Regions from separate parts of the Streptomonospora salina genome, predicted to be linked through region 2. Evidence: riboswitches for the same ligand, from Rfam matches in the RefSeq annotation. Region 2 holds a riboswitch; each other region holds the start of a gene.
The links. Region 2 has a riboswitch for cobalamin ahead of HNR25_RS19865 (putative cobaltochelatase). Riboswitches for the same ligand answer to the same signal wherever they lie in the genome.
Positions count from the first base shown of each region.

Region 1: another riboswitch for cobalamin. It lies ahead of HNR25_RS22265 (ABC transporter substrate-binding protein); the one in region 2 lies ahead of HNR25_RS19865 (putative cobaltochelatase).
Region 3: another riboswitch for cobalamin. It lies ahead of metE (5-methyltetrahydropteroyltriglutamate--homocysteine S-methyltransferase); the one in region 2 lies ahead of HNR25_RS19865 (putative cobaltochelatase).
Region 4: another riboswitch for cobalamin. It lies ahead of HNR25_RS09570 (ABC transporter substrate-binding protein); the one in region 2 lies ahead of HNR25_RS19865 (putative cobaltochelatase).

Region 1 covers NZ_JACHLY010000001.1:4,928,794-4,934,350, forward strand. Annotated here, with positions in the region: gene HNR25_RS22260 (metal-dependent hydrolase family protein) at 1-1,126, opposite strand, end outside; cobalamin riboswitch at 1,300-1,493, shown strand; gene HNR25_RS22265 (ABC transporter substrate-binding protein) at 1,763-3,307, shown strand; gene HNR25_RS22270 (ABC transporter permease) at 3,304-4,257, shown strand; gene HNR25_RS22275 (ABC transporter permease subunit) at 4,257-5,105, shown strand; gene HNR25_RS22280 (ABC transporter ATP-binding protein) at 5,066-5,557, shown strand, end outside.
Region 2 covers NZ_JACHLY010000001.1:4,383,393-4,388,949, forward strand. Annotated here, with positions in the region: gene HNR25_RS19855 (serine/threonine-protein kinase) at 1-1,502, opposite strand, end outside; gene HNR25_RS19860 (DUF6504 family protein) at 1,759-2,028, shown strand; cobalamin riboswitch at 2,450-2,579, shown strand; gene HNR25_RS19865 (putative cobaltochelatase) at 2,636-4,792, shown strand; gene cobO (cob(I)yrinic acid a,c-diamide adenosyltransferase) at 4,875-5,477, shown strand; gene HNR25_RS19875 (GNAT family N-acetyltransferase) at 5,556-5,557, opposite strand, start outside.
Region 3 covers NZ_JACHLY010000001.1:346,841-352,397, forward strand. Annotated here, with positions in the region: gene HNR25_RS01640 (AfsR/SARP family transcriptional regulator) at 1-2,816, opposite strand, end outside; gene wrbA (NAD(P)H:quinone oxidoreductase) at 2,933-3,565, shown strand; cobalamin riboswitch at 3,789-3,954, shown strand; gene metE (5-methyltetrahydropteroyltriglutamate--homocysteine S-methyltransferase) at 4,128-5,557, shown strand, end outside.
Region 4 covers NZ_JACHLY010000001.1:2,124,349-2,129,905, reverse strand. Annotated here, with positions in the region: gene HNR25_RS09585 (LLM class flavin-dependent oxidoreductase) at 78-959, opposite strand; gene HNR25_RS09580 (aldo/keto reductase) at 1,085-2,104, opposite strand; gene HNR25_RS09575 (TetR/AcrR family transcriptional regulator) at 2,274-2,867, shown strand; cobalamin riboswitch at 2,967-3,150, shown strand; gene HNR25_RS09570 (ABC transporter substrate-binding protein) at 3,186-4,226, shown strand; gene HNR25_RS09565 (FecCD family ABC transporter permease) at 4,337-5,308, shown strand; gene HNR25_RS09560 (FecCD family ABC transporter permease) at 5,305-5,557, shown strand, end outside.

The DNA.
Region 1 (5,557 bases), 550 kb from region 2:
GCCTGCCCGCAAGCGCGAGGAGGCCGGCGTTTCCGGAGGTGGCCATGGCCAACGCTTCTGCGGCGGTGTATCCGAAGCCGGTGAGACGGGGCAGCATGAGCGCCTGCATGCGGCTTCGGGAGGGGTCGAGCAGCAGGTCGCTGCCGAACGCCGTCTTCACCCCGTACTCGCGAGCCCAGCGGTAGGTCCGTTCCACCCCGTCGCACACGAGCCGGTTCTTCGCGGCCGAGGCCGGGTTCGGGTAGGAATGGTCGCTCTCCACGAACGGTTGCGTGCTCAGCCAGGCGCCGTGCTGCGCCAGTGAGGCGAAGGCGGACTCCTGGGCCAGGTGGCCGTGCTCGATCGAGCGCACCCCTGCCTCGACGGCGCGCTCGATGCCCGCGTCCGCGTAGACGTGCACGGAGACGTAGGTCCCCCAGTCGTCGGCGGCCTCGACGGCGGCACGGAGCTCGTCCGGGGTGTACTGGCACACGTCCACGGGGTCGTAGGCGGAGGCCACCCCGCCTCCCGCCATGACCTTGATCTGGCTGGCGCCCTTCTTGAGCTGCTCGCGCACCGCGGCCAGGACGCGGTCGCGTCCGTCGGCGATGCGGGACATGCCCAGCTCCTCGGCGCGCGAGGGCATCCCGCCCAGGGCGGTCGGAGGCTCGTAGGCGGTGCCGAAGTCGGCGTGGCCGGAGGTCTGGGAGATGCCCGCCTGGCAGGGGTAGATGCGGGGCCCGGGGAAGGCTCCGGAATCCAGCACCCGCTTGAGGTCGACCGTGTCGCCGGACATGTCGCGGACGGTGGTGAAGCCGCGCATGAGCATGGCCCGGGCCTCGGCCAGTCCGTTGTAATAGGCAAGCCCGGCGCCGCCCAGCAGGAGCTGCTCCTGCGTGCTCCCGGCCAGCATGACGTGGGCGTGGGCGTCGATCAGCCCCGGCATCAGCACTCGCGAGGTGCCGTCGGTCCGGGTGCCGTCGACGACCGCGGCCTCGATCCCCGCGGGCGGTTCCTCCGGGGCGAGGAACACCCTGGCGATCCTGCGGTCCTTGAGGAGGACGTGGCCGTGGCGCAGTTCCTGGTCGACGCCGTCGAAGATGCGCACGTTCCGGATGAGGACCGGGTCCGGTGACTGTCCGATCATGTCCGATTCCTAGCCGTGATCGTTCCCGGGTAAACGGAACATCCCGATGGAACCGCGGGCCGCAGGGCTGTTTTCGGCGCTTTCGGGCGGATCCCGTGCGGAGACTGTTGGCGGGACCGTCGCTGCCGCCGGGCCCCGCGCCCGCCGGCGCGGGGACGCATCGGATGCGCGACCGGGATATGTCAGGATTGCGGTCGAACGATCACGACGGCGAACCGAGGAAGGCCGGTGCGAATCCGGCGCGGTACCGCCACTGTGAGCGGCGAGCCGGCCCTGCAAGACGGCCACTGCCCCGTGCGGGGCGGGAAGGCCGGGGTCCCGGCGCAGACCCGCGAGCCAGGAGACTCACGTCGTCGTGCCTCACGAGCCGGGGCGGATCACCCCAGGGAGGACGGGCATCGCCCATGCACGGACACCACGGTCGCCGACGCGTCGCCGCGCGGTCGGCGCCCCTCCGCCTGCGCTGATACCGCCCCGGTCGTATTCCCGCGCCCGCCTGCCGACGGCGGGCCCCGACCGCCCGAGGAAAGGCGACGTGATCCTGCCAGCAGCATGTCCGGCGGTGCGCGGCCACCGCGCCCGCACCGCCCCCGCTTGCGCGCACACACCCTGCGGCGTACCGGAGGTGGCGCCCTCATGCCGATAGAAACGACACGCCGGGCGGCGCTGGGCCTGGGAGCGCTCGGCGCCGGCGCGGTCCTGCTCGGCGGATGCTCCGGTGATCCGGCCCCGGAACGGCCCCGAAGCGGCGGCCGGGTCCGCGCGCTCTTCGCGGGCGGAGGCGCCAACGAGTCGATGGATCCGCACGTCCAGCCGCTGTTCATCGACCAGGCCCGGCACAAGGCGCTGTACGAGAAGCTGACCCAGTTCAACGCCGACATGTCGCCGCGCGGCCAGCTCGCCGAGGACTGGACGGTCGACGAGGGCGGCGCCCGGTGGCGGTTCCGGCTGCGCGCCGCCCGATTCCACGACGGCCGCACGGTGACCGCCGACGACGTGCTGGCCAGCTACGCGCGCATCACGGCCCCCGCCGACACCCCGCGCAACGGCCGCACCCTGCTGGCCCGGGTCGACCTGGGCAACTCCCGAGCGGTGGAGGAGCGCACGGTCGAGCTGCGGCTGACCTCGCCCACCTACGAGCTGCCCGCGCTTCTCGCCGGTACCGGCATGCACATCGTCCCGGCCGACTTCGACGACCGCGACCCCGCCACCGACGCAGTGGGGTCGGGAGCGTTCACTCTCGCCTCCTTCGAGGCCGGCCGGTCGATGCGCGCGGAGCGGTTCGGCGACCACTGGGACGGCGGGGCGCGCATCGGGGAACTGGAGATCCTCTCCGCCGAGTCCGAAGCGCGCGGCAACGCCCTGCTCGGCGGGCAAGGCGAGTACATCCACGACATGTCGGCCACCTTCGCCCGCTCGAACGAGGACAACCCCGATGTCACCGTGGTGCGCACCCCCAACAGCGGGATGGCCGCCATGGCGATGAAGACCGACCGGGCGCCGTTCGACGACCCGCGGGTACGCAAGGCGTTCCGGCTGCTGGTGGACCGCGAGCGCTTGGTGGATGTCGTCTCCGCCGGAACCGCGCGGGTCGGCAACGACGTCTTCGGCAGCGGATACCGGTACTTCGACGACGACCTGCCCCAGCGCGGACGCGACCTGGACCGGGCGCGCCGCCTGCTGCGCGAGGCCGGCGCCCAGGACCTGGAGGTCGCGCTCGACACCTCCGAGGCCGCGCCCGGCTTCGTCGACGCCGCCACCCTCTTCGCCGAACAGGCCGCCGAGGCCGGGGCCACCGTCGACGTGCGCGTGGGCAACCAGGACACCTACTTCAGCGACATCCTGGACCAGGGCGTGTTCGCCTCCTACCGGTCCGGGTCGATGCCCATCCCCAACCACCTCGCGCTGCGCATGGTCAGCGACGCACCCCAGAACGTCACCGGCTGGAAGCGCGCGGGGTTCGACGAAGCGTTCGCCCGGGCCCAGGCCACCGCCGACGAGCAGGAGCGCACCCGCCGCTACCACGAGCTCCAGCAGGAGCTCCACGACGACGGCGGCCTGATCGTGTGGGGCTACACCGAGTGGATCAACGCCACCGCCGCGTCCCTGCGCGGTGTCGAGCGGGACGCGCCGCCCAACACCGCCGACTGGGCGAGGTTCGACCGGGTCTGGTTGGAGTGACGGCACGGGCCGCCCTCGGCCGCCTCGGCGTGGCCGCCGCGCAGCTGCTCGCCCTGTCGGTGCTGGTGTTCACCGCGACCGAGGCGCTGCCCGGCGACGCAGCCGAGGCGGTCCTCGGCGAGGACTACACCCCGCAGCAGGCGGCGGAGATCCGCGCCCGGATGGGCCTGGACGAGCCGCCGACGATCCGGTTCCTCCAGTGGTGGCAGGACCTGCTCACCGGCGACCTCGGAACCTCGCTGATCTCGGGCCGGCCGGTCACCGACCTGGTGGCCCGATCCCTGCCGCCCACCCTCATCCTGGCCGCCGCGACGGTGGCGCTGCTGGTGCCCCTGGCCGCGGCCCTCGGCCTGGCCGCCGGGGCCGGGGAGGGCGGCCGCCTGGACCGGGCCGTGACCACGGCCACCCTTGTGCTGTACTCCATCCCCGACTTCGCGCTGGCGATGCTGCTGGTCCTGGGGCTGTCCCTGCAGGTGCGCCTGCTTCCCGCCACCGCGATGGGCGCCGACGGCTGGCGGCTGCTCACCGACCCGCTACTGCTGGTGCTGCCCGTCGCGGTCCTGCTGTGCCGGGTCGCGGCGCTGCTCGTCCGCCAGGTGCGCGCGGGCACCGCCGATGCCATGCGCAGCGAATACGCCGCCCACGCCCGCCGCCTCGGTGTGGGGCGCCGCCGGCTGCTGCTGCGCCATGTCGCTCCCAACGCCCTCGCCCCCGCATCCGAGGAGCTGGCGCGCGTCGGAGACAACCTGTTCTCGGGAGTGCTGGTCGTGGAGGTCGTGTTCGCGGTCCCCGGAGTCGCGGGGGGAGTCGTCGACGCGGTCGCCATGCGCGACGTTCCCGTGGTCCAGGGGTACGTCTTCGTTCTCGGCGCGGTGACGATCGCCCTCAACCAGGCGGCCGAGCTGGTCTCCCGGCGGCTCGTGCCGCGGATCGAGCAGGTGCGCCGGTGATGCGGCGGCGCGCGGCGCTCCCCCTCGCCATGGTCCTGGTACCCGCTGCGACCGGGCTGGCCGGACCGCTGCTGGCACCGCTGGTCGCGGCCGATCCGGGGCCGCCGTTCGCCGCGCCCGGCGGCGGCTACCCGCTCGGAACCGACCGGCTGGGCCGCGACGTGCTCACCCAGCTGCTGCTGGGCGGCCGCTCGGTCCTGGCCGTGTCGCTGGCCGCGGTCGCGCTCGCCTACGCCGTCGGCGGCGCGATCGGCCTCGCGGCGGCCGCCGCCCGCCGCGGCTGGGCGGACGCGGCGCTGCTGCGCCCGCTCGACGTCGTGATGGGCGTGCCCTCGCTCCTGATGATCAGCGTCGTCGCGGTGTGGTGGTCGTCGCAGGCCGCAGTGATCGCCGCCGTGGTCGCCGTCACCAACGCGCCGGGCGTGGCGCGCCTGGTCCGGGCGGCGGCGCTGGACGCGGTGAGCGCACCGGTGTTCCAGGCCATGCGGCTGCAGGGGGAGAGCCGCGCCCGCCTCTACTTCGGCTACGTCGGCAGGCGCGTTCTGCGTCCCGTCGCCGCCGACACGGGCACCCGGATCACCGCTGCGATCGCGCTGGTCGCATCGGCCAACTTCCTCGGCCTCGGCCCCGGGCCCACGGCACCGGACTGGGCCGTGGCCGTCGCGCACAACCGCACGGGCCTGACCGTGCAGCCGCTCGCCCCGCTGGCGCCGGTGGCGATGCTCGTCTCTTTCACCGTGGGGCTGAACCTGCTGTGGGACCGCGCGATCCGCGCCCGGACGCAGCCGGGACCGAGAAGGGAGTGGACATGGACCGGTCCGAACCGGTCGCCGAAGCGCAGGGCCTGAGGGTGTGCGTGGACGGGCGGCCGCTCGTGGAGGGCGCCTCGTTGACCGCCGCCGCCGGCGCGGTGACCGCCCTGGTGGGGCCCTCCGGCAGCGGCAAGACCACCACCGCGCGTGCGCTGCTGGGGGAGTGGCCGCGTGCGGCCGCCGTCTCGGGCCGGATCCGGGTCGACGGCGTGGACGTGGTCGACGGCGGGTACCGCGCATCCGAGCGGGACCTGGAGCGGCTGCGCGGCGGCACCGTCGCCTACCTGCCGCAGGACTCGGCCGCCGCGCTGAACCCGGCCCGGCGCGTGGGTTCGGTCCTGCGGGAACTGGCCGCGATCCACGATCCGCCCGGCGGCCGGGGCCGCGCGCGTGCCGCCGCTCTGCGGTCCGCGTCCCTGGAGGCGCTGCGCACGGCCGCCCTGCCGGCCGACACCGACACCCTCCGCCGGTTCCCGCACCGCTTCTCC
Region 2 (5,557 bases):
GCGGGGCCGCCGGGAGTGCCCCCGCCGCCCGGACCGCCCGGACCGCCGGGCGTCGCGGGGCCGCCGTAGCCCGCGGCCGGCTGCCCGTAGGGCGGCGAGACCGGTCCCGGCCCGTAGGGCTGCTGCCGGGGACCCGGCTGCGGCCCCTGCGGTCCCGGGGGGCCGGGCGGGGCCTGCGGTCCCGACGGGCCGTACTGGGGCTGGGGGCCGGACGGGTGGCCGTAGGGCTGCTGCTGTGGTCCGGCCGGGGGGAAGCCGCCGGGCGGCGCGTATCCCGCCTCGGCGCCCGGCGGGGGGCCGTGCGGCGGCTGCCACTGCGGACCGGGCGGAGGCGGCTGCGGCCCGGGTCCGCCGGCGGACCCGGGCCCGTACGGGGCCTGCGGACCCGACGCGGGACCGTCCTCCTGGGGGTAGGGCCGGGTGGCCGGTGCCGGGGATGCGGTGTCGGGCTGCTGCGGGTGGGGGGCCGGTTCGGTCGGGACCGCGTCGGTTCCGGGAGCGGCCGCGTCCCCGCCGTTCCCGGATCCGGAACCGGGCTCCGCGCCGTCGGCGGCTTCCGCCGCGGCGGCGCCGGTCGGCGCCCCGCCGGCCGCGCCCGCGGCCGCCGCGGTGGACGGCGGTGTCCAGGACTCGACCACCGTGTCGCCGGCGATCGCCTCCGCTTCGGCCGGGTCGTCCTGGCCCACCAGCATGGTCATCAGCTGCTGCGCGGTGGGCCGGTTGCGCGGGTCCTTGTCCAGTGCGCTGCGGATCAGGCCGGTCAGCTGCGCGTCCAGGCCTTCCAGGTCGGCCTCGCCGGAACTGATGAGGTGCAGCACCGCGGGGACCGTCTGCGCGTCGAACGGCGCCTTGCCGGTGCCGGCATAGGCGACGAGGCAGCCCCAGGAGAAGATGTCGGAGGCCGGGGTGATCTCGCCGCCGGCGATCAGCTCGGGCGCCAGGTAGGAGGGTGTGCCCATCAGCTGGCTGGAGCGGGTGACCGCGCTCTCGTCGTCCATGGCCCGGGCGATACCGAAGTCGATCACCTTGGGGCCCACCGCCGAGAGCAGCACATTTCCGGGTTTGAGGTCGCGGTGGACGACGCCGGCGCGGTGGATGGCGGTCAGCGCCGCCGCGACCCCCAGGGCGAGGCTCTCCAGCGTTCCCCCGGCCATGGGGCCGTCGGCGGTGACGGACTGGGCCAGGTTGGGGCCGGGAACGTACTCCGAGACGATGAACAGCGGATCGCCGTCGAGGCGGGCGTCGAGGACGCCGGCGGTGGAGAACCGGGCGACTTTGCGGGCGGATTCGACTTCGCGCGCGAACCGGCGGCGGAAGTCGGAGTCGTCGGTCAAGTCGGGGTGGATCAGCTTGACGGCGACCTGCCGGTCGGCGGAGTCGCGGGCCAGGTAGACGGTGCCCATGCCGCCCCGCCCCAGTCTGCCCTCGATGCGGTAGTCGCCGAGCTCCTGGGGGTCGCCGGTGCGCAGGGGTTTGGCGCGCTCGTGCCCGTTGTCCGTCACAGTGCTGAGTTCCTTAGGCCAGGGGGAATTCGCGTCATAGCGTACAGACGCCCGGAGCGGGCGTGTCGGAGCCGATTGCCGGGCTTCGTCGAGCTTGGGGCGGGTGCATGTCGATTTTAGACAGGCCGCGCCGCATCCGGGTTCCGCATACTCCGGATATCGGCTATCGTTAGAACACGTGTTCGAATCCAGGGTCTGTCCTTCCCCGCAGGCCGGAGCCTCCCGCGGGAGGCCGCAGCTGAGGGGAGTGTCGCCAGTGGGCCACGTCTACGGTGTGCCGGTCGCCGTCACCGAGCGCGAAGGACGGCCGGTGCGCTTCGTATGGGACCGCCGCGTCTACAACGTCCGCCACGTCGTCGACCACTGGATCACCCTGCGCTCCGACTGGTCGCGCGCGACCCGGGGCAACTTGCCCCAGCGCGCCCATTGGCGGGTCGAGGCGGGATCGACCCGTGCCCGGGGGGTGTACGAACTCCAGCACGACTCCGCCTCCGACGCGTGGCTGCTGGCCCGCGTCTGGGACTGATCCGGCCGGGCGCCGGTCCGGTACCGGAACCGAACCGGCGCCCGGTGTCCGCATCCGGCCGCCGCCCGCGGTACCCGGTCGCCTGCTCGAACTCCCGGCCGATCTCCCGCACCCGGTGGACGATGCGGGTGCGCTCGGCCTCGGCGCGGGCTGCGTCGGAGCCGGCGAGTGTGCGGCCCTCCGCGATGCCGCCGGCCAGGCCGGGTTCGAGCCGGTCGCGCGCACGGTCCAGCGGGAGGGGGACCGGCGCGGTGTCGACCCCCCAAGCGCGCGGCGGCGGGCGGATCGCGCCGGGGAGGCAGGGTGCGGTGCGCACCGGCCGACGCGGTGGGGACGGTCCGGGGGCGGTATGAGACTCTTGGGAGCGGTGCCGGCGCTGGGCGGATCCGGCCGCACACCCTGCGGTCGAGCCCCCAGCACGCAGGAACCCGGTGCGAATCCGGGGCGGTCCCGCCACTGTGACCGGGGAGCGGCCCGCAACGAGCGCCACTGCCGGACGTCGTCCGGTGGGAAGGCGGCGGGCGAGCGGTGATCCGGAAGCCAGGAGACTGCGCGGCACCGGGCACGACCCCTATGGGCGCGGATTCCCGAGGAAGGACTGACCTGCGTGAGCGCTCCTGCTCGCTACCCGTTCAGCGCGGTCGTCGGAATGGACGACCTGAAACTCGCGCTGCTGATCAACGCCGTCTCGCCGGACGTCGGCGGCGTCCTGGTGCGCGGTGAGAAGGGCACCGCCAAGTCGACCGTCGTGCGCGCGCTCGCGTCGCTGCTGCCCGACCTCGACGTGGTCCAGGACTGCCGGTTCGGCTGCGACCCCGCCGCCCCCGACCCCCAGTGCCCCGACGGTCCCCACAGCGACTCCGCGGTGCCCGCCGAGCGCGAGGCGAAGCTGGTGGAGCTTCCGGTGGGCGCCAGCGAAGACCGGCTGGTGGGCTCGCTGGACATCGAACGGGCCCTCACCGAAGGCGTCAAGGCCTTCGAACCCGGTCTGCTCGCCGAGGCCCACCGCGGCGTCCTCTACGTCGACGAAGTCAACCTGCTGCACGACCACCTGGTCGACCTGCTGCTGGACGCCGCCGCCATGGGCACCTCCCACGTCGAGCGCGAGGGGGTCTCGGTGCGCCACGCCGCGCGGTTCCTGCTCGTGGGGACGATGAACCCCGAGGAGGGCGAGCTGCGTCCGCAACTGCTGGACCGGTTCGGCCTGACCGTGGAGGTGGCCGCCACCCGCGACCCGCAGTTGCGCGCCGACGTCGTGCGGCGCCGGCTCGCGTTCGAGGCCGACCCCGAGGGCTTCGCCGCGGGCTACGCCGACGACGAGGCGGAGCTGGCCGGCCGCATCCGCGCCGCTCGCAAGCGCCTGCCCGGGGTTGCGCTGACCGACTCCGCGCTGCGCCAGGTCACCGCCGTCTGCGCCGCTTTCGACGTCGACGGCCTGCGCGCCGACATCGTCACCGCCCAGGCCGCCATGGCCCTGGCCGCCTGGCACGACCACGGCGAAGTCACCGCCGACGACGTGCGCGACGCCGCCCGCCTGGCTCTGCCGCACCGGCGCAGGCGCGATCCCTTCGACGCGCCCGACCTCGACGAGGACCGGCTCCAGGAGGCCCTGGATCAGGCGGGTGATGCGGACCCAAAAGACCCGGGTGAGCCGGACGGCTCCGACGGCGACCCCGGCGGCGGGGACGACGGCGGCAGCGACGACGGCAGCGATGGCGGCAGCGATGGCGGCGGTGGGGCCGACGGCCCCGATTCGAGCGCGCCGCCGGAGGAATCGTCCGACACGGACACCGGCGGCGGGCCGGAGCGGGACCGCCCCGAGCCCGGCGACGGCGACCATGATCCGTCCGGCCCCGAACGGCCCGCCGGGTCCGGGCCGGGGGCCGAGGACGACACCGGATCGGGCGACGAGCAGTCGCCGCCCCGCCCGCAGGACCCCGGCCAGGGGAGCCGGTCGGAGGCCGGCGACACCTACCGCCCCCGCCTGTTCAGCCTTAGCGGTGTCGGCGAGGGCGCACCCGGCCGCCGCTCGCGCGCCGAGACCCCCTACGGCCGCACCTCCGGCGCGCGGGTGCCGCGCGCGTCGGTGCGGGGCCTGCACCTGACGGCGACCCTGCGCGCGGCGGCGCCCCACCAGCGCGCCCGCGGCCGCGCCGGCCCGGGACTGCTCGTGCGGTCGGGCGACCTGCGCGAGACCGTGCGCGAAGGCCGCGAAGGCAACCTCGTGCTGTTCTGCGTGGACGCCAGCGGCTCCATGGCCGCCCGGGAGCGGATGCGCGCCGTCAAAGGCGCGGTGCTGAGCCTGCTGACCGACGCCTACCAGCGGCGCGACAAAGTCGGCCTGGTCACGTTCCGGGGCACCGGCGCCCAGGTGGAGCTGCCGCCGACCTCCTCGGTGGAGGCCGGCGCGCGGCGCCTGCACGAGCTGCGCACCGGCGGGCGTACCCCGCTGGCGGCGGGGCTGGCGCGGTCGGCGGAGGTGCTGCGCGTCGAACGGTTGCGCGACCCCAGTCGCCGCCCCCTGCTGGTGGTGGTGACCGACGGGCGCGCTACGCGCGGCGGGCTGGACGAGGCGCTGCGCGCCGGTGCGCGCATCGGCGCACGCGGGGTCCACGGAGTCGTGGTCGACTGCGAGTCCGGGCCGGTGCGCCTGGGGCTCGCGTCGCGCCTGGCGGCCGGGATGGAGGCCGAAGCGGTCCGCCTGGAAGAGCTGGGCGCCGACGCGCTCAGCGGCCTGGTGCGCTCGACCCGCAGCGCGGCGTGAGCGCGGGCCGGCCGCCGCCGGCCGCGCCTCCGCACCCACCCGGCCGATCTCTCAACACACCTGTAGAACCGAGGGGACACACATGCCGCAGGGCAAACCCGACTACGTGCCCGAAGACGGGCTGACCACGCGCCAGCGCCGCAACCGCCCGCTGCTGGTCGTGCACACGGGGCCGGGCAAGGGGAAGTCGACGGCCGCGTTCGGGCTGGCCACCCGCGGCTGGGCGCAGGGCTGGGACATCGGCGTGTTCCAGTTCGTCAAGTCGGCGAAGTGGCGCATCGGTGAGGAGCGCGCGCTCAGCGTGCTCGGCGAGACCGGCGAGGGCGGCCGGGTCGACTGGAACAAGATGGGCGAGGGCTGGTCGTGGATCCAGCGGTCGGGCACCGAGCAGGACCACGCGGCCGACGCGGCCGAAGGATGGGCCCAGATCAAACGCGACCTGGCCGCCGAGACCTACCGGCTCTACGTCCTCGACGAGTTCACCTACCCGATGAAGTGGGGCTGGGTCGACGTCGACGACGTCGTCGAGACCCTGTCCCGGCGCGGCGGACAGCAGCACGTCATCGTGACCGGACGCGATGCCGACCCCCGCCTGACCGGGGCCGCCGATCTCGTCACCGAGATGACCAAGATCAAGCACCCCATGGACGCCGGGCAGAAGGGCCAGCGCGGCATCGAGTGGTGACGGCGCCGTCGGGGTGTCCCGGAACCGCGCCGGGCCCGGAGGCGGGTCCAGGGGCACCCCCGGCGAACGCAGCGGCGCCT
Region 3 (5,557 bases), 4.0 Mb from region 2:
GCGAGCCCGGTGGCGGCGAACGCCTCCCCCGATCCGTCGCCCTGCTCGGCGGCCAGCAGCCGCGCCTGCTCATGCAGCTCGTCCGCGTCGTCGACGTCGCCGGCGAGCAGGGCCAGCCGGCCGAGTGCGGCGGTCTGCACGGATACCAGGGGCCAGAGTTTCAGTTCCTCGGCCAGCCCGAGTACGCTGCGATGCGCCCGCTCGGCCGCGTCGTAGTCGCCGGCGATCTCGGCGAGGAGGCCGCGGGTACGGGTGGCCTGGACCTGGCCCCAGCGGTCCCCGACCTCCTGGAACAGCGACTCCGCGGCCTCGCTGTCGCGCCGGGCCGCCGCCAGGCAGCCCCGGGCCAGGGCGGTCTCGGCGCGGGTACTCCTGGCCGCGGCGATGCCCCACCGGTTCCCGCGGGCGCGGAAGGTGCTCAGTGCCTGTTCGACCAGTTTCTCGCTGCCCGCCAGGTCGCCGGAGCCTTGCCGGGCGAAGGCCAGCAGCCACTGGGCGTGCGCGCGCCCGTCGGGGTCGTCGAGGCGGTCGTAGGCCTCCAGCGCGTCGCGGGCCCGTTCGTCGGCATCGGCGCCGCCGAGGGTCGTAAAGCCGAGCGCCGCCAGCCAGGACAGCGCTGCCGCCCGGTCCGGCCCCGCCGGCGCACCGGGCAGCTCCAGTGCCGCCCGCAGCGATTCGCAGGCCTGGCCGTAGCGTCCGCGGAGGATCAGATACCAGGCCAGCGCGTTGACCAGGCGCAGCGCAACGGATGCGGCGCCGAGACGCACGGCGGTGTCCAGGGCCGCACGCATGTTGGCGGACTCGGTGTCCATGCGCTCCAGCCACGCGTGCTGGCCGCTGCCCCGAAGCCGGGGCCGGGCCTGCTCGGCGAGGCGGGTGTAGTAGTGGGCGTGCCGGTGCCGCACGGCGTCGGTCTCGCCGGCCTCGTCGGCGCGCTCCAGGCAGTAGGCGGCGACGGACTCCAAAAGCCGGTAGCGAGGCGAGGGGCGGGCTGCGGTCCCGTGCTCCGCGCCGCCTCCCGCCCGGGTTCCGGGTGCGGTCTCGGCGACCACCAGGGAGCGGTCCACCAGCCGGGAAAGCAGGTCGAGGACGTCGGCGGCGGCCACCTCGCCGCCGGAGCAGACGTCTTCGGCCGCCTCCAGGGTGCAACCGTCGGCGTGCACGGCCAATCGGCGCAGCACGGCGCGTTCGGGCTCGGGTAGCGGCTCCCAGCTCCAGTCGATCATCGCCCGCAGTGTCCGCTGCCGGGCCGGGGCGTCGCGGTTTCCGGCGGTGAGGATCCGGAACCGGTCGTCCAGCCGCGCGGCGAGCTCGCGGACTCCCAGCGACCGGACCCGCGTGGCGGCCAGCTCCAGCGCGAGAGGGATCCCGTCAAGGCGCCGGCAGATCGACGCCACTGCCGCGGCGTTGTCCGGATCGAGGGCGAATCCCGGTGCGGCGGCGGCGGTCCGGTCGACGAACAGCCGCACGGCGGGGGTGTGCTCCATGGCGTGCACGTCGGCGTCCGGGTCGGGCAGCTGCAGCGGCGGCACCGGGTACAGCAGTTCTCCGGTGATCCCTAGGGGCTCCTGCGCGGTGGCCAGGATGTGCACGTGGGGCGCCGCGGCCAAGAGGACCTGCGCCAGCTCGGCTGCCGCCTCGACCACGTGTTCGCAGTTGTCGAGGATGAGCAAGGGCCTCTCGGCCTGCAGCGCCGCCGTGAGCCGGTCGAGGGGGCCGGTGTACTCCCGGCCGGCGGCCGCCCCGACGCCGGCGTCCTCGCGGATGCCCAGCGCCGCCAGCACCGCCCCGGCCAGTGCCTGGGCCGTGTCGGTCGGGTGGTGCGCGGCCAGTTCCACGAGCCAGGTGCCGCCGGGGAAGTCTTCGGCCGCTCGGGCGGCCGTCTCGACCGCCAGCCGGGTCTTGCCCACCCCGCCCGGACCGGTGAGGGTGACCAGCCGGCCGGCCGCCAACCGGGTGCGCACGTCGGCGGTGTCGCCGTCGCGCCCCACCAGGCCGCCATCCGCCAGCAGTGGGGCGGGCAGGTTGGTCCGGGGGCGGGCGGCGGCCTGGTGGGGCGGGTCCGGCCGGAGAGCGGGATCCTGCTGCAGGACCGCCTGGTGGAGCCGGACGAGCTCGGGGCCGGGGTCCGCCCCCAGCTCCGTCCGCAGCCGCACGCGCATGCGCTCGTAGCTCGCGAGGGCGTCGCTCTGGCGGCCGGACTGGTACAGGGCGCGGATGTGGGCGCCACGCAGCCGCTCCCGGAGCGGGTGCTGCTCCACCAGCGCGTCGAGTTCGCCGGCCAGTGGCCGGTACTCGCCCAGCTCCAGGCGCGCGTCGGCGAGGTCTTCCAGCGCCGTCGTCCGCTGTTCCTCCAGGCGGGCGATCTCGGTGCGGGCGAACTCCGCGTCGGCGAAGTCGGCGTAGGCCGGGCCGCGGAAGAGCTCCAGGGCGTCGGTGAGCAGGGCGGTCCGGGCGCGGGGGGCGCCGCTGTCGCGCGCTTGGGCGGTGATCCGCGCGAACCGTCCGGCGTCCACGTGCGAGCTCTCGACGCGCAGCAGGTAGCCGGGGGTGCGCCATTCAACCAGGGCCCGGCCGCCCGGTTCGGCGTCCTCCAGGGACCGCCTCAGCTGGGAGACCTTGGCCTGCAGCGCTCCCGCCGGGTTGGCCGGCGGCTCTTCGCCCCACAGGTCGGCGACCAGCCGGTCGGCCGATACGGGCCGGCCCGCGTGCGCGAGGAGGTCGGCCAGCAGGGTCCGCACTTTCACTCCGGGCACCTGGACGGCCGTGCCCTCGTCCGTCCAGACCGCGAGCGGCCCGAGCACCCCGAATCGCATACCGGACACGCTAGGCCATGGCGGCGGGGCAGCCGACCGTAAGCCGACGGGCAGCGTCCGGTAAGCGCGGGCGAGCACGGTGGGACCGCACCGCAACGACGAAAGGAACCGCTCCGATGAACACCCACGACGCCCGGATCGCGATCATCTACTACTCCTCCACCGGCAACATGCACCGCATCGCGGAGGCGTTCGCCGAAGGAGCCGCCGACGCGGGGGCCGAGGTGCGGCTGCGCCGGGTCGCGGAGCTGGCGCCGGCGGAGGCCGTGGACGCCAACCCGGCCTGGCGCGCCCATCTGGACGCCACCGCGCACGTTCCCGAAGCCGGCCACGCCGACCTCACCTGGGCGGACGGCTACGCGTTCGGCACGCCGACCCGCTTCGGCAACATGGCGTCCCAGCTGCGGCAGTTCCTGGACACGACCGCGTCGCTGTGGGAGGCCGGGGAACTCGCCGACAAGCCGGCCACCGGGTTCACGGGGTCCTACGAGCACCACGGCGGTCAGGAGTCCACCCTGCTCTCGCTGTACCACACGATGTACCACTGGGGTGCGCTGGTGCTGCCGACCGGCTACGTCGACTACGACGCCGTCCACGCAGCGGGCGGCAACCCCTACGGGGTCAGCCAGACCGAGGCGCTTGCGGCCGAGGACCCCGCCCACGCCAAGGCGGTGCTGGTGGCCGCCCGCTCCCAGGGCGGGCGGCTGGCCCGGGCGGCTGCGGCGCTGGCCGCCGCGCACGGCCGGTAGCCGCAGGCGGCCCCCGCGCCCGGGCCGCCGCAGCGGGGTGCCCCCGGGGCGCAGAGACCCGTGCGCCCCGCGGGCGTTTCGAGCGATCCGGTGACCGCCGTCACTCCTTCCGGTGATCCGACCGGTGTTGCCTTCGGGCGGTGGAGGGCTAGTCTGGACGTGCTGGTGGTTCGTCCTCCCGCGGAACACGCCTGAGACGGCGGTCCGGGGCGGACGAGGCAAGAGGGAACCCGGTGCGAGTCCGGGACTGCCCCGCAGCGGTGAGCGGGAACGAACGCCGCCCCCGGTTCCCAGGGACCGGGCAGCACTGGACCGAGGAGTCTGGGAAGCAGGCGGCCGGTAGGACGATCCGTCCGACGGACGGAAGGTGCCCGCGAGTCCGAAGACCTGCCACCCGCACGCGCACCTGCCGGTGCGCGTCGGTCCCGAGGTCTCGCGGGAGGACCTGGCGGACGATCGGCCCGCAGGGGCGTCGCACGCGCCGCTGCTCGCTGGTCGGCCTCTGGCCGCCGCAGCCCTCGGAGCCTGCCGTCGAGCTCGCGAGGAGAGAGCGTTGACCAGCATGATCGGATCGACTGTACTGGGCTATCCCCGGATCGGACCCGACCGGGAGCTCAAGCGTGCGCTGGAGAGTTACTGGTCGGGGCGCAGCAGCGAGGCGGAGCTGCGCGAGGAGGCGCGCCGGGTCCGCACGGACACGTGGCGCACGCTCGCCGACGCCGGACTGGACTCGGTACCGGGCAACACGTTCTCGTTCTACGACCAGGTGCTGGACACCGCGGTCACGTTCGGTGCGGTGCCCCCGCGCTTCAGCGGACTGGGGCTGGGCCCCCTGGACACCTACTTCGCCATGGCGCGCGGCGCGGACTCCGCGGTGCCGCTGGAGATGACGAAGTGGTTCGACACGAACTACCACTACCTGGTGCCGGAGATCGGGCCGGACACGCGGTTCCGGCTCGCCGACCGCACCCCCGTCGAGCAGTACCGGGAGGCGCTGGAACTGGGCGTGGCGACCCGTCCGGTGCTGGTGGGGCCGGTGACGTTCCTACTGCTGTCCAAGCCCGCCGAGCAGGCGCCGGAGGGATTCCGGCCGCTGGACCGGCTGGAGGACGTCCTGGACGCCTACGCCGAACTGCTGTCGGAGCTGCGCGACGCCGGTGTGGAGTGGATCCAGCTCGACGAGCCGGCGTTCGCGGCCGACCGCTCGGAATCGGAGCTGGACGCGCTGCGGGCGGCCTACCGCAGGCTCGGCGAGCTGCGGGAGCGCCCGCGCCTCATGGCGGCGGGCTACTTCGGCGATCTCGGTGAAGGGCTCGGCGTGCTCGCCTCTTCGCCCGTCGAGGCGCTGGGGCTGGACCTGGTCGCCGGCCGGTCCGCGCTGGAGAGGCCGGCGGCGCTGTACGGCCTGCGCGACAAGACGCTGGTCGCCGGGCTGGTCGACGGCCGCAACGTCTGGCGCACCGACCTCGATGCGGCCCTGACGACAGCGGCAACGCTGCTGGGCCTGGCCGGTGAGGTGGCGGTGGGCACGTCGTGCTCGCTTCTGCACGTGCCCTACGACGTCGAGGCCGAATCCGGGATCGATCCGCAGGTGAAGTCGTGGCTGGCTTTCGCCCGGCAGAAGGTGGACGAAGTCGTCACCCTGGGCCGGGCGCTGCGCGAGGGCCGCGACGCCGTCGCCGGAGAACTGGCCGCCGCTTCCGCAGCGGTCGCCGACCGGATGCGTGCGGAGGGTGTGCGCAACCACCGCGCGCAGGAGCGGGTGGCGTCGCTGCGGCCGGAGCACGCGCGCCGCACGGACTACGAGGCCCGGCGGCGGGCCCAGGAGGAGTCGCTGCGGCTGCCGCCGCTGCCGACGACGACGATCGGCTCCTTCCCGCAGACGGCCGGGGTCCGCGAGGCCCGCGCCGCGGCGCGCACGGGCGGCATCGACCGGGCGGCCTACATCCGGCGGATGCGGGAGGAGATCGCGGGCGTCGTCGAGCTGCAGGA
Region 4 (5,557 bases), 2.3 Mb from region 2:
GGACCGGCGGCGGAACGGTCGGGCGGCAGGCGCCGTCCGACGGGTTCGCCGGGGCGGGCGGTCGCACTCTCCGGGGCTCACCGTGCGGGCGGTGCGCCGAGGAGCTCGTCGGCGACCCACCGTGCGACGCCGGCGGGGTAGGGCGCCGGTAGGCCGAGGACGATGTGCCCGAAGCCGGCGTCGGTCGCGTCGCCGATCGCGTCCCGGGTGGCACCGGGCTGCTCGTAGGAGACGGGCAGATGGATCGAGCGGGTGACCGAGGCGGGGTCGCGGCCGATCTCGGCGCAGTAGCGGTCCAGCCGTGCGCTGCGGCGTACGGCGTCGCCGATGTCGCCGCCCGGGATGTTCCACACGTCGGCGTGCTCGGCGGCCACGCGCAGCGTCGGGGACGAGCGTCCGCCGACGAGGACCGGCGGGTGGGGGCGCTGGCGGGGCTTGGGGCTGCCGAACGCGCCGGTCAGGTGGTGGTAGGTGCCGTGGAAGTCGAACGGCTCGTCCTCGGTCCACAACCGCCGGATCACCGTGCAGGCCTCCGCGAGGCTTCCGACGGCGTGTTCGGCATCGTGGAAGGGCAGGCCGTGTGCGTCGTATTCGCGCCGTGCCCGGGGATGGCCGGGGCGGGAGCCGGCGCCGATGCCGAACTCCAGCCGTCCGCCGGAGACGGCGTCGACGGTCGTGGCGATCTTGGCCAGCATCGCGGGCGGTCGCAACCGGTTGCTCGTCACGAGTACGCCGACCCGCAGCCGCCGGGTCCGGGCGGCGAGGGCGGAGAGCAGCGTCCAGCCTTCGTAAACCGGACCGTCCGGGTCGCCGCCGATCGGCATGAGGTGGTCGAACAACCACGCGTGCCCGATCTCCGGGATCGCGTCCGCCTCGCGCCAGACCCGCAGGACGTCGGGGTAGTCGACCTGGGAGGGCGCGGTCATGATCCCGAAGTTCGGCCGTGCTGCGTGCGGCATGGAACCGCGGTCCTTTCGGCGTCGGTACCGCGCCGACCGGGGTGCTTCCGGGGTCGGGGCGGGGCGTGCTCGGGAAGCCGGCCCGGAGACCGCGGGACGGGGTTGAGAGGTACGCGCTCGGGCGGTCAGCGGCGCCGCAGCGACGGGTCCAGCAGTGCGGGCGGGGTGTCGTTCTTCTCGTGTGCCGCCAGGTCGGTGCCGGGAGCGACGATCGCGTCGATGGCGTCGAGCACGTCGGCGGGCAGCACGGTGTCGGCGGCGGCCAGCTGCGCGTGCAGGTGGTCCGGTGTACGGGGGCCGATGAGCGCGCTGGTCACGCCCGGGTGGGCGGTCGCGAATCCGAGCGCGAGCTGGATCATGGTCAGGCCGGCCTCGTCGGCGACGGTGGCCAGCTGCTCGACGGCGTCGAGCCGGGCCCGGTTGGCGGGGACGGTGGTGTCGAAGCGCTGCGGCATGAACGTCGAGCGGTTGGTGGCGATCTCGCGGTCCTCGCGGATCGCCCCCGACAGCCACCCCGAAGCCAGCGGGCTCCACACCAGCACTCCGAGCTTGTACTCCTGGGCTGCGGGCAGCACGTCGGCCTCGATTCCGCGCTGCAGGATCGAGTAGCTGGGCTGTTCGGTGACGTACCGGTTGAGGTCGCGGGCGTGGGCGGCCCACTGGGCCTGCACGAGACGGTAGGCGGGGTAGGTGGAGGAGCCGAAGTGGCGGATCTTCCCGGCGCGCTGCAGGTCGGTCAGAGCGGACAGGGTCTCCTCGTCGCTGGTGTCGGGGTCCCAGCGGTGGATCTGGTAAAGGTCCACGTGGTCGACACCCAGGCGGCGCAAGCTGCCGTCCAGCGCGGTGGTCAGCCAGCGGCGCGACGCGCCCCGGCGGTTGCGGTCCTCGCCCATGGGCAGGCCCGCCTTCGTGGCGAGCACGATGTCGTCGCGGCGGCCGGCGATGGCTGTGCCGACCAGTTCCTCGGATTCGCCGCGGCTGTACACGTCGGCGGTGTCGACGAGGTTGATCCCGCCCTCAAGGGCGGCGTCGACGATGGCGGTGACCTCCTCCTGAGTGGTGCTTCCGATCGCGCCGAAGTTCATCGTGCCCAGCGCGAGCGAGCTGACCTGCACACCGGTGCGGCCCAAGGTGCGGTACTGCATGGCCGATCTCCTCCGTCGAAGGTGAAGCGGGATGGCGGCGCGTGGGGGCCACGCGCCGCTTGGCGGATGCGCTCCTGCTCTGCCATCATGAACAAGCGGAACGCTGTTCCGGAAAACTATACGGAACACTGTTCCGTTTGGCAAGGCGGTCGGTTGCGAGAGGGGCGCTGTGAACGACGACGACACGGGAACGCGGCAGGCGGCCCGGGGCAAGCGGGCCGACGCCCGCCGCAACGAGGGCGCGCTGCTCGACGCGGCCGCCGCGGTCTTCGCCGCCTCGGGCGTCGAGGCGCCGGTACGGGACATCGCGGCCCGGGCCGGCGTCGGGACGGGCACGATCTACCGCCACTTCCCCACGCGGGCCGACCTGATCATCGCCGTCTACCGGCACCAGGTCGAGGCGTGCGCCGAGGCCGGACCGGACCTGCTGGAGAACGGTCCGACCCCCTACGCCGCGCTGGGGCGATGGATCGATCTCTTCGTGGACTTCCTCGTCACCAAGCACGGTCTCGCCGCGGCGCTGCGCTCCGACAACACCGCGTTCGAGGAGCTGCACACCTATTTCCTGGACCGCCTCCTGCCCGTGTGCGCCCGGCTCCTCGCCGCCGCGGCCGAAGCCGGGGAGATCCGCTCCGACATCGGCGCCTACGAGCTCATGCGCGGGGTCGGCAACATCTGCATCAGCGCGGAGGAGGACTCCCGCTACGACGCGCGCCGCGTGGTCGAGCTCCTCATCGCGGGGCTGCGCCGGCCGGATCGGTGAGCGGCCGGGGCAGCCGCCCCGTCCCCGATGGGAAAAGCCGCCGATTCCCGCAGGCAGCAGCGGGGCGCCCCGGATCCGGGAGGCGCGGGTACGGCGTGCTAGCGTCGAAAAAGCCGTGGTGAACGGGAATCCGGTGGGAAACCGGATGCGGCCCTCGCCACTGTGATCGGGAGCGCTGTGTCGTTCGTTCGGCGAACGAGCCACTGGGGTCCGAGCCCCGGGAAGGCATGATGCGGCGCGTTTCCCCGTCAGCCAGGAGACCGGCCACGGCACCGCACGACCCGATTCCACGAGGACCTGGAAATGGCGGTCTCGCCCATGACCCGTGTTTCAGCACGTCCGCTCCGCGCCGCGGGCGCCTTCGCCGGCGCCCTCCTGCTCGCCGGCTGCGGCGCACCCGCCCCCGAACAGCCGGCGGGAGAAGACGCCACCACCCGCACCAACTGCGGTATCGACGTCGCCGTGGACGCGCCGCCCGAGCGCGTCTACGCCGCATACCAGCCCGGCATCGAGGTCGCCCACGCCCTCGGCCTCAGCGACCGCCTGGTGGGAACCGCGTTCCTGGACGCCCAGGTGCTGGACGAATACGCCGACGAGCAGGCCGCGACCGACTACGTGCCCACCCTCCCGAGCAGGGAAGGGCTGCTGGAGACCGAACCCGGCTTCGTGATCTCCGGATTCAACGGCTTCTTCGCCGAGAACGGCTCCGACCGCTCGGTCGGTACCCGCGCCGGCCTGCGCGAGCTCGGCGTGCAGAGCTGGATCCTGAGCCCGCTGTGCCCCAGCGAGGACGGCCTCACCGACCGGGCGATCGACCCGGCGTCCGTCACGGTCGACAGCGTCTACCGGGACCTGCGCGACCTCGGCGCCCTGTTCGGCGCCGAGGACGACGCCGAACAGGTGATCAGCGACATGCGGGAGCGCATCGCCGCCGTGCAGGAGCAGGTCGAAGGAGCTCCGCAACCGTCCGTGGCGATCGTGTCCCCCGGCGACGACGGCGGCTACCGCGTGGCGGGCGGGATCGACTTCAGCACCCGGATCATCGAACACGCGGGCGGCGCGAACGCCTTCGCCGACCTGACCGAGAAGCGCAACATCGAGGTCGGCGCGGAGGAGATCGTCGCACGCGACCCCGACGTCATCCTCACCAGCGCCTGCTGCGACGCCGGGATGACCGAGCAGGACGCCGAGAGCGACGTCGACGCGATCACCGCGGATCCCGCGCTGGAGGGCGTCACGGCCGTCGCCGACGACGAGGTCCACCCGTTCCTGTTCGCCGACCGGTCGGCCGGGGTCCGGGCGGCCCACAGCATCGAGCTCGTGGCCTCCCGCATCCACCCGGACCTGGTCGAACGTTGACCGCGGCCGGTGCGACCGCCCCTCCCACGACCGCAGGCACGACCGGCAGCCTTCCGCGAACCGCGCCCGGCGCAGGCCTGCTCCCCGGAGGAGCGTCGAAGACGGCCGGCATGGCGCTGGCCGCCCTCCTGCTGGCGGCCGCGTGCGCCGCGTCGATCCTCACAGGCAACTACGCCGTCTCCGCGGCCGACGCCGTCTCGGCCCTGACCGCACCCTCCGGCGGCGAAACCGACCGGATCGTGTGGCACGTACGCGTGCCGAGGACCGCCACCGGGCTGCTCGCCGGAATCGGGCTCGGCGTCGCGGGCGCCCTCATGCAGGGGCTGACCCGCAACCCGCTGGCGGGACCGGGGATCCTCGGCGTCAACGCCGGCGCCGCGTTCGCCGTCGTGGTCGCCATGGCCGTGCTGAACGTCAGCGCCCTCACCGGCTACCTGTGGTTCTCCTTCGCGGGAGCCGCACTGGCGGCGGTCTTCGTCTACGCCCTCGGTTCGCTCGGCACCGCCGGCGCGACACCGGTGAAGCTCGCGCTGGCCGGCGCGGCGCTCAGCGCCATGGTCGGTTCCGCGACCACCGCCCTCACCCTCCTCGACCCCTCGGCCCTCGACGACTTCCGGTTCTGGACCGTCGGTTCGCTCACCCGCGCCGACACCGCCGACCTCGCCACCGTCGCGCCCGCGACACTGGCCGGCCTCTGCCTGGCGGCGGCCGTCGGCCGCGACCTCAACGCGGTCGCCCTCGGCGAGGACATGGCCCGCAGCCTCGGCACCCGGCTGGTGGCGACGCGGGTTCTGGCCGCCCTCGCCGTCGTGCTGCTGGCGGGATCCGCCACGGCGATCGCCGGGCCGGTCGCCTTCGTCGGCCTCGTCGTGCCCCACATCGCGCGGGCGTTCACCGGCCCCGACCACCGCTGGATCATGCCGTGGTGCGTGCTGCTGGCACCGGCCCTCCTACTGGCGGCCGACGTGCTGGGCAGGGTGCTGATCCGGCCCGAACAGCTGCAGGTGGGCATCGTCACCGGACTGATCGGCGCCCCCTTCTTCATCCACCTGGTCCGCAAGCGGAAGGTGGCGCAGCTGTGATCGCCGGAGACCGCGACGCGTTCCTCCTGCGCAGCCCGCGGGCCGCCGTCGTGTTCCGGCTCGGGCGCCGGTCGACGGCACTGGCGGCGGCCGCCTGGCTGCTCGCCTGCGGCGCGGCCCTGCTGTCGCTGACCCTGGGCCAGTACGACATCGGGGCCACCGGCGTGCTGCGGGTCCTGGGCGGGGGCGGCACCCTCATCGAATACGACGTCGTCGTGGGAAACCGGCTGCCGCGCGCGCTCACCGGTC